DNA from 2 places in the Arthrobacter sp. TE12231 genome. Region 1 is predicted to be linked to the other one. Evidence: riboswitches for the same ligand, from Rfam matches in the RefSeq annotation. Region 1 holds a riboswitch; the other holds the start of a gene.

Region 1 (4,408 bases):
CTCGGTGTCGACGACGCCGTTGGCGCGGAGCACCTTGGCGATGGCCGCGGCGTCGATCGACTCGTCGAAGTCGATCGTGGCGATCACGTTGGAGCGGTCCTCGGCCTTGGCCACGAACGGCGTGGCGTAGCCGGACGCCTCGGCCCAGCGGTAGATCCGGCCGGCGGAATCCGCGGTCCGGGCGGAGGCGAAGTCCAGGCCACCGTTGGCGTTGAGCCACTGCACCTGCGCATCCAAGGTCACCAGGGTGGCCAGCGCGGGGGTGTTGTAGGTCTGGTTCAGCCGGGAGTTGTCGATTGCGGTCTGGAGGTCCAGGAAGTCGGGGATCCAGCGGTTGCTGGCCTTGATCCGGGCCGCCCGCTCCAGCGCCGCCGGGGAGAACAGGCCAAGCCAAAGACCGCCGTCGGACGCGAAGTTCTTCTGCGGCGCAAAGTAGTAGACGTCGGACTCCGCCACGTCCACATCCAGTCCGCCTGCGGCCGACGTCGCGTCCACCAGCACCAGCGACCCTTCGTCGGCGCCGGCCACGCGCCGGACGGGGGCGGCCACGCCGGTGGACGTCTCGTTCTGCGGCCACGCGTATACGTCCACGCCGGCCTCTGCCTGGGCGGTGGGGCGGGTGCCGGGCTCGGCCTTGATGATGGAGGATTCGGCGAGGAACGGCGCCTTGTTGGTAGCCGAAGCAAACTTCGAGCCGAATTCACCGAAGGACAGGTGCTGCGCCTTGGTCTCGACGAGTCCGAAGCTGGCAATGTCCCAGAATGCGGTGGAGCCGCCGACGCCGAGAATCACTTCGTAGCCCTCGGGGGCGCGGAAGAACTCGCTGAGGCCATTGCGGACCGAACCGACGAGGTTCTTCACGGGTGCCTGGCGGTGTGAGGTCCCCAGCAGCTTTGTCGACGCCGCGGCGAGGGCCTCCATCTGTTCCGGTCGGACCTTGGACGGGCCGGCGCCGAACCGTCCGTCCTTGGGCAGGAGGTTGGCGGGGATCGTGATGCTGGTGTCGCTCACAGTGGCTCCAATTTTCGGCTGGTTCGTAGCGTGGCTGGGAGGTGGCCTGGCCGGATGGCTACAACGGACACCCCTTGTCATTCTGCCTGTTTTATTCTGCCTGACAGCCCCCGGCGATACGGAAAAGCCTCTGTCATAGTCCGGTCATTGAGACGGCCCCGAGGGGCCGTCCGGCGGGCGCCGGGGGAGCATCCGCAGTCCGGATCAAGAATTATCCGGAGTAATTCAAAATAGGCTAGGCTGTTCTGCGAACGTACGGCGGATCTCGCCAGGGCGCATCCTTACACGCAGCCCGCACGCGGTACGGTGGGAATGACGCAAGGACTGCGCTCGAGGAGCTGAGCTGAATGACGGATCTGATCGATACCACGGAGATGTATCTCCGGACCATTCTGGAACTTGAAGAAGAAAACATCGTCGCCCTCCGCGCCCGCATCGCCGAACGACTCCGCCACTCCGGCCCCACTGTTTCCCAGACCATCGGCCGCATGGAGCGTGACGGCCTGGTGATTGTTTCCGGCGACCGGCACCTTGAACTGACCGAAACTGGACGGAAACGCGCCGTCGGCGTCATGCGCAAGCACCGCCTCGCGGAACGCCTGCTCGCCGACGTGATCGGGCTCGACTGGGCCTACGTCCACGAGGAAGCGTGCCGCTGGGAGCACGTCATGAGTGAGCGCGTCGAGCGCAGGATCTTCGAGATGCTCGACCACCCGACCGTTTCGCCCTACGGGAACCCGATTCCGGGGCTCGCGGAACTTGGCGGCGCACCCTCGGGGGCCCACGCGGACGGGGTCGTGAACCTGCTGGAGGCCATGGCCGGCTACGGTGCGGATTCGCGGATCACGGTCAACCGGCTCGCGGAGCCCATCCAGGTGGAACCGGAGCTTCTGGCCCAGCTCGATGAGGGCGGAATCCGCCCCGGTGCGCTCGTCTCGCTGGAGCGGGTGGGGGAGTACATCTCGGTCCGGGTCCCGGATATCGAGGGCGCCTTGGAGCTGCCGCCAGAGGTTGCCGCGCATGTCTTTGTAACAGTCGCCTGACCAGCCAAAACGTCACCGTCATGGGACGACCCATGAGTTCTGCACAAACGCGATCACGGATTTATCACCGAGCGGCTTAATCACCTATAGTTAGTGCCCTGTACCGATACCAAAGCGTTACCTGATCCGAAGCCGAGCCCTGCCAGCGGATCAGTCGCAGAACCACCTCCTGGCAGGGGCGGGGGAACCACTATCGGCTGCTTCTTCGGCAGCCTTGGGGTGAAGTCCGTCAGCGGCAAGCAGCTTCCATCGAACGATCCCCTAAGGACGCCTCGGTGACCGGGTGCTTGCAACGGCGGACCGGGTCTTTGATCTCTCTGACCCGAATCCGACAGCTAACTTCGCAGGCTCTCAGAGAGGAACCGTTCTTGACCACCCAGACCGCCAGGGGCCGTCGCCGCGCGACCGGTCCCGCTCCGGAGCCGCGCCCGGTCGTCGCGCATACGGCCGAACGCCCGCGTGACGCACACCGCGACGAGCGCCGCAGCCGCCGCAGCCCGTTCCGTCAGGTAACGGACTTTGCCGCCGCCAGCGGCGTGGGGCAGAAGGCCGGAATCGCGCTGGCCGCCACCGGTCTGGTCCTCACGGTGACGGTCCCCGTCACGAGTCCCGTCATGGCCTCGAACACCGACGGATCCGCAGTCTCGGCCGCAGTACAGCCGGACGTCACGGCTGCCGCCGCCGCAAAGCTTGATTTCAGCCGGACGGCCATCGCCACCAAAGGCGACCCGGACGGGAAGCTCAAGCAACTGCTGAGCGCCCAGTCCGTCGGCAGCATTACCCGCGCGGCTTCAGCCGGCACGCTGGGTCCGCCGCTGGACCAGCTGATCACGGCATCGCCCTTCGGCTACCGTGTCAGCCCCATCACGGGCGGCCCGGGGGAGTTTCACCGCGGCCAGGATTTCGCCGCCCAGTGCGGCACGCCGGTCCACGCCGCCGCCAGCGGCACCGTGACCTTCAACGGATGGCACCCCTACGGCGGCGGCAACCGTGTGGTCATTGACCACGGCAACGGTCTGGAGACCACGTACAACCACCTGTCCTCGTCCTCGGTGAAGGTCGGCCAGAAGGTCTCCCGCGGCGATATCGTCGCGCTGAGCGGGACCACCGGCGCCTCCACGGGCTGCCACCTCCACTTTGAAGTGATGGTCAACGGCGACGTTGTTGACCCCCTCGGCTGGCTCTAATAAAGACGATGGAGAGCTCTCAAATTCCCGTGACACGCCGTGATCTGAATGTGACATTGAGTCCGGAGTCCTGTAGGGTTTGAAGCACGCCAACTTTTCCGAAGTTGGCGCTCTTGAGTGGATTGCCTAGCTCTGCCACCGCTCAAGGTCCGTTCGCATTACATCGTCTGGCAGGGGCGGGGGAACCAATTTTGGCCTTCGAAAGAAGGCCTAGGGGTTAAGTCGCAACGCTTCCCAGGAAGCAGCGCGGCCGGGTGACTCCCATCCGAATCCGACAGCTCACCTCGTAGGCATTGGGAGAGGCTACTTTCGTGTCTTCACGCCACAATGCTGCGCGTATGCGCACTGGCGCGGCTCTTTTGAGCCCGCTGACTTCCACATCACGTGCCGCCCTTGCCGGCGCCCGGATGGGATCACGTTCCGCTGGCTCATTCTCTACCGAGTCCGGACAGCATGCAGTTTCCGCTTTTGGCGCGTCTTCGCAGTACACCCTTCGCTAAGTAACCCATTTCGGGGCGATCCGGCGTACCCCCAAGATGCCGGAGCGTCCTCAGTCCGCGCCCAAAAACGCGCGGTCCAAGGATCACGAAAGAGAGAACTTAATGACTACTCGTGCAACCGTTGCACGGCACCGCGCCGAGGTCACCAAGACCAACTCGCTGGCTGTTATTGCCAAGGCAGTCGGCGACAACGCCGGCGGCATGGGCCGTCAGGCCGCGGTCATCGCCGCAGCTTCCGGTCTGGTTCTGACCAGCGGAATCGCAGCCAACGCTGCTGAGACCAATGTTCAGCGCGAATCCACCTCCGCTTCCGCATTGGAAGTCCAGTCGTCGGCTCCGGCCACGATTTCGGCTGCTTCCACCATCGCGATCTCCTACGAGAAGCCCGCCGTGACCACGTCGCCGGCTCCCGTCGTCGAGGCTCCCAAGCCCGTCGTGCAGGTCCAGACCGCCGCAGCTACCCAGGCCGGCGGCGCCCAGGCCGGCGTCAACGGCGGCGCAGCTGCCCTGGCCCCCGCCGGAATCGGAAGCGGCGCCGGTGCAACCATCGCTGCCGCTGCCTACGCACAGCTCGGCGTGGCGCAGGACTGCACCGCCCTTGCCACCAACGCCCTGGCCGCGGCCGGTATCCACTACCACGGCTGGCCGGCAGGTTACCTGTCCCTCG
Region 2 (4,408 bases), 200 kb from region 1:
GTCCTCCTCACCCTGGCCCCGAACGGTGTGCCGGTGGACCGGACGCTCTCGGCCGGCGCGTACCGGCTCATGGCCGTGCGTGCACCGTATGGCGACGTGATTGTCACCGGGCTCCCGCTGGCGGAAAAGCAGGACACCCTGGCGTCGCTGGTGTGGACCATGGTGGTCGTGTCCGCAGGCGGGCTGGTGCTGATCGGCCTCGCCGGCACGGCGGTCATCCGGCGGACCATGAAGCCGCTGGAGCAGCTTTCCGAGGTGGCCACCAAGGTCTCCCGCCTGCCGCTCGACGCCGGCGAGGTGGCGCTCGGGGTGCGTGTCCCGGCGTCGGCCGCCCACCCCGGCACCGAAGTGGGCAGCGTGGGCTACGCGCTGAACCAGATGCTGGACAACGTCTCCAACGCCCTTGAGGCGCGGCAGGAGAGCGAAATGAAGGTGCGGCAGTTCGTCGCCGATGCCTCGCACGAACTCCGCACTCCGCTCACGGCCATCCGCGGTTACACGGAGCTGATGCGGATGACCGAGCACTTCACGCCCGACGGCGAGAAATCCCTGGCCCGCGTCCAAAGCCAGTCCGAGCGGATGACCACCCTGGTGGAGGACCTGCTGCTGCTGGCGCGCCTGGACGAGGGGCAGCCGCTCAAGGTCGCCGACGTCGACCTCACCCAACTGGCCGTCGAGACCGTGAGCGATGAGAAGGTCATGGCCCCGGACCGGATCTGGCAGCTGGAACTGCCGGATGAGCCGGTGGTGGTGCGCGGCGATGCGGCCCAACTCCACCAGGTCCTCGCCAATCTCCTGTCCAATGCGCGCAAGCACACGGCACCGGGGACCAAGGTGGTCACGGGCGTCATGCGTTCGGCGGACGGCAGCGCCGTGGTCACTGTGACGGACAACGGCAGCGGCATCGCCCCCGAATTCGTCGGCCGGGTCTTCGCCCGCTTCGCGCGGGCTGACGCGTCGCGCACCAATCCGGCAGCCAGCTCCGCAGGCAGCCCTGCGGCAGCGACGGCGGGGGCCCGGTCCGGGTCCGGGTCCGCTGCCCGCGGCGCTTCCGGCTCTTCTACCGGTCCTCTTCCCGGCTCTGCTTCCGGCAGGTCCGGGGGTGCAGCCGGCAGCAACGGGAGCGGATATGCCACCGCGGGCGCACCGACGTCCGAGGGCACCAGCGGGCTGGGCTTGTCCATTGTCCAGTCGATCGTGGAGGCCCACGGGGGGACCGTCCAGGTCACGTCCCGACCGGGCCGGACGGAGTTCGCTGTACGGCTCCCGGCCGTACCGCCGTCGGCGTAACCGGCGCCGGGGCTACAGGGTCGGCTACCGGCACCCGCGCGGGGAATCTCGCGCAACGCGACACGCCGCCCCTGTGACCGCCGTTACCCAAATGTGACTTAAGCCCAGGAGTCCTGTACCGTTTTTCGAGTGCGGCCTCCATTTGTGCCGCATATCCGGATGGACGCCAAACTCTGCCGCTTCCCGGATTCCGCTGGACCAGGCAGAGGCGGGGGACCCAGAGTTCCCGGGCATTCTGCACACATGCGCCCTTGGGGTGAAGCCGACACGTGATATTCCGTGCGGCCGGATGACCTCATCCGAACCCGACAGCTAACTCCGCAGGCGTTGAGAGGCCATCATGACTGAATTCCAGGTACAAACGCGCCCTGACGGCGTTTCACATTCCCGCGCCGGCAAGTCGCGCCACCGTGCCGCACCGGCCCCGCAGGCGTCCGCCCTGTCGCGACTGGCCACCGGGCTCGGCATCACCGGACGCCGCGCCGCCGTCGTCACCGCCGCCTGCGCAGTACTCGTGGCAGGCGGCGCCGCCGCCAGCCAGGCCGCAGAGCCCGGCAGCTACGGGGCGACTGTTGCGAGCTCCCAAACGGCCACCACGGCCGATCCCCTGGCCAAGCTGAACTTTGAACGGGTCCAGGTCGCCGCGCCGGCAGCTGCAGCACCCAGCGGCGCGGTACCTCAGATCTCGGAGGTCAAGCCGGCCGAAGCACCGGCACCCGCTGCCGCAGCAGCCCCGGCCGCGCCGGCCCCGGCGGCAGCACCGGCGCCCGCTCCCGCAGCAGCCCCCGTTCCCGCAGCGGCTCCCGCGCCGGCACCGGCGCCGGTCGCCATCGACGACCCCGCCGGGGCACAGGCCTACGCCGCGGCCCAGCTGGGCAGCTATGGCTGGGCACCCGGCCAGATGCAGTGCCTGCAGAAGCTCTGGACCAAGGAATCGGACTGGAAGACGACGGCCACGAACGCCAGCAGCGGCGCCTACGGTGTGGTCCAGTCCCTGCCCGCCTCGAAGATGGCGAGCGCCGGCGCGGACTACATGACCAACTACCGGACCCAGATCAACTGGGGCCTGAACTACGTCAAGTCGCGCTACGGCTCCCCCTGCGGCGCCCTGAACTTCCACCTGTCCCACAACTGGTACTAAGCCGGCACCAGCCAGCAGCGCCCATGAGGCCCCGGATCCATCGTGATCCGGGGCCTTCGCGTATTTCGGAGAACAAGGTTTTCTCAAGGTCGGGGCGGGAGGCTTGGGCACCGCTGCCTCCATTCACCAAGTACGCGGGGTGCCCGCTCCAGGGCACGGAATCAAATTTCAGGGGCACAACATGAAAAAATGGGCTATTCCGGCGGTCCTCGCGGCCGCACTCTTTGTCGGCGCCGGACCGGCCGGGGCGGTGCCGTCGGGACCTCCGCAACCCGCCGATCCAGCCACGTTCACATTGGATAATTGTGGCTTTCCGGTCACGGCGCAGCTCACCGGCAAGTTCAAGAACATCGCGACGCCTGCCGGCACTGTCATCAGTACGTCGCCAGGACTGAAAATCACGCTGACGGCCAACGGCAAGACCCTCAACTACGTGATCACCGGTACCAGCCGCTACACATTCCTCAGCGACAGCGTTGAGGTAGTCTCCACGGGCAGGAATCTACTGCTGCTCCCCTCCCCGGACGGCCTGTACCTGACCACCGGCAACGTCAACTACGCCCTCAACCTGGACAACTCGGAGCTGAGGAGGTTCAGCGGACCGGGCACTGCAGCGAACGTTTGTCCTCTGCTGGCTCCCTGACGGACTAACCGGGGGCAGTGCACCACCACCGCGTTGTGGGCACCGCCCCCGGTTATCTGTCCGGAGCTCCGGCAGCACGGGCAATGCAGACGACTCCGTGCGTCGCCGGCGGACTTCCACAGCCCCCGCACAGCTTGACCCTAAAGCCCTCATATGGACCGCCGGGACAGTTGAGCCATGACGTTCACAGACCAGGCCTCAGGAACCCTGCCACACTCCACGGCGACGCCGGCCGGTCCGGCAGCACCCGCCGCACTTTCCGGGCTCGCCGTGGCCGACGCGGCCGCCCAGGCCCGGTTCGGCGGGCCGCTCACCGGCCCGGGCGGCCGGCGCTCAGCTATTGACACGCGCACCAGCGAGCCGCTGCTGGACGTCACCATCCCGGTCTTCAACGAGGAGCGGGACCTCGAGGCGTGCCTGCGCCGGCTCCACGCCTATCTTCTGGGCTCCTTCCCGCACTCCTTCCGGATCACGGTGGCGGACAATGCCAGCACCGACGGAACACTCAAGACGGCGGAACGCGTAGCCCGTGAGCTCCGCGAGGTGAACGTAGTCCATATGGCCGAAAAAGGCCGCGGAAATGCGCTGCGCAAGGTCTGGCTTGCCTCGCCGTCGCCGGTCCTGGCATACATGGACGTGGACCTTTCCACCGATCTGGCGGCGCTCGGCCCCCTCCTTGCCCCGCTCATTTCGGGGCACTCCGACCTCGCGATCGGGACCCGGCTGACCCGCAACTCGCGGGTGGTCCGCGGGCCGAAGCGGGAATTCATCTCGCGCAGCTACAACTTCCTGCTTCAGTCCTTCATGGGCGCCCACTTCAGCGACGCCCAGTGCGGCTTCAAGGCGATCCGGGCGGATGTGGCCCGGCAACTGCTCCCGCACACTTTGGACAACGCCTGGTTCTTCGACACGGAGCTGCTGGTCCTGGCCGAAAAGTGCGGCCTGCGCGTCCACGAGGTCCCGGTGGACTGGACCGATGACCCGGATTCCAGCGTGGACATCGTCCAGACCGCCATCGCGGACCTGCGCGGCATGGCACGGTTGAGCCGGGACCTGGTCTCGGGCCGGATCCCGGTTCCCGAGCTGCGCGCCGCCCTCGCCCGCGGACCGCTTCCTGCTTCCTCGCGGGCCCAGGAACAAAGTCCCGGCGGAAGCCTCTTTGGACAGCTCGTCCGCTTCGGCAGCATCGGGGTGGCCTCCACTCTGGCATACCTGGTGATTTTCCTGCTCTGCCGCGGGATCATGGACCCGCAACTGGCAAATTTCCTCGCGCTGCTCACTACCGCCGTGGCCAATACCGCGGCCAACCGGCGTTTCACGTTCGGCATCCAGGG

What was found. A riboswitch is a leader RNA that binds a small molecule or an ion and turns the genes downstream of it on or off. The one in region 1 is predicted to bind cyclic di-AMP.
Region 2: another riboswitch for cyclic di-AMP. It lies ahead of ACVWYS_RS16130 (aggregation-promoting factor C-terminal-like domain-containing protein); the one in region 1 lies ahead of ACVWYS_RS15255 (M23 family metallopeptidase).

The regions. Positions count from the first base shown of each region.
Region 1 is NZ_JBSSFS010000001.1:3,411,901-3,416,308, reverse strand. Features, by position in the region: gene serC (phosphoserine transaminase) at 1-1,011, opposite strand, end outside; gene ACVWYS_RS15260 (metal-dependent transcriptional regulator) at 1,359-2,054, shown strand; cyclic di-AMP (ydaO/yuaA leader) riboswitch at 2,205-2,418, shown strand; gene ACVWYS_RS15255 (M23 family metallopeptidase) at 2,423-3,241, shown strand; cyclic di-AMP (ydaO/yuaA leader) riboswitch at 3,379-3,548, shown strand; gene ACVWYS_RS15250 (NlpC/P60 family protein) at 3,844-4,408, shown strand, end outside.
Region 2 is NZ_JBSSFS010000001.1:3,611,540-3,615,947, forward strand. Features, by position in the region: gene ACVWYS_RS16125 (HAMP domain-containing sensor histidine kinase) at 1-1,290, shown strand, start outside; cyclic di-AMP (ydaO/yuaA leader) riboswitch at 1,472-1,631, shown strand; gene ACVWYS_RS16130 (aggregation-promoting factor C-terminal-like domain-containing protein) at 1,631-2,431, shown strand; gene ACVWYS_RS16135 (hypothetical protein) at 2,613-3,074, shown strand; gene ACVWYS_RS16140 (glycosyltransferase) at 3,252-4,408, shown strand, end outside.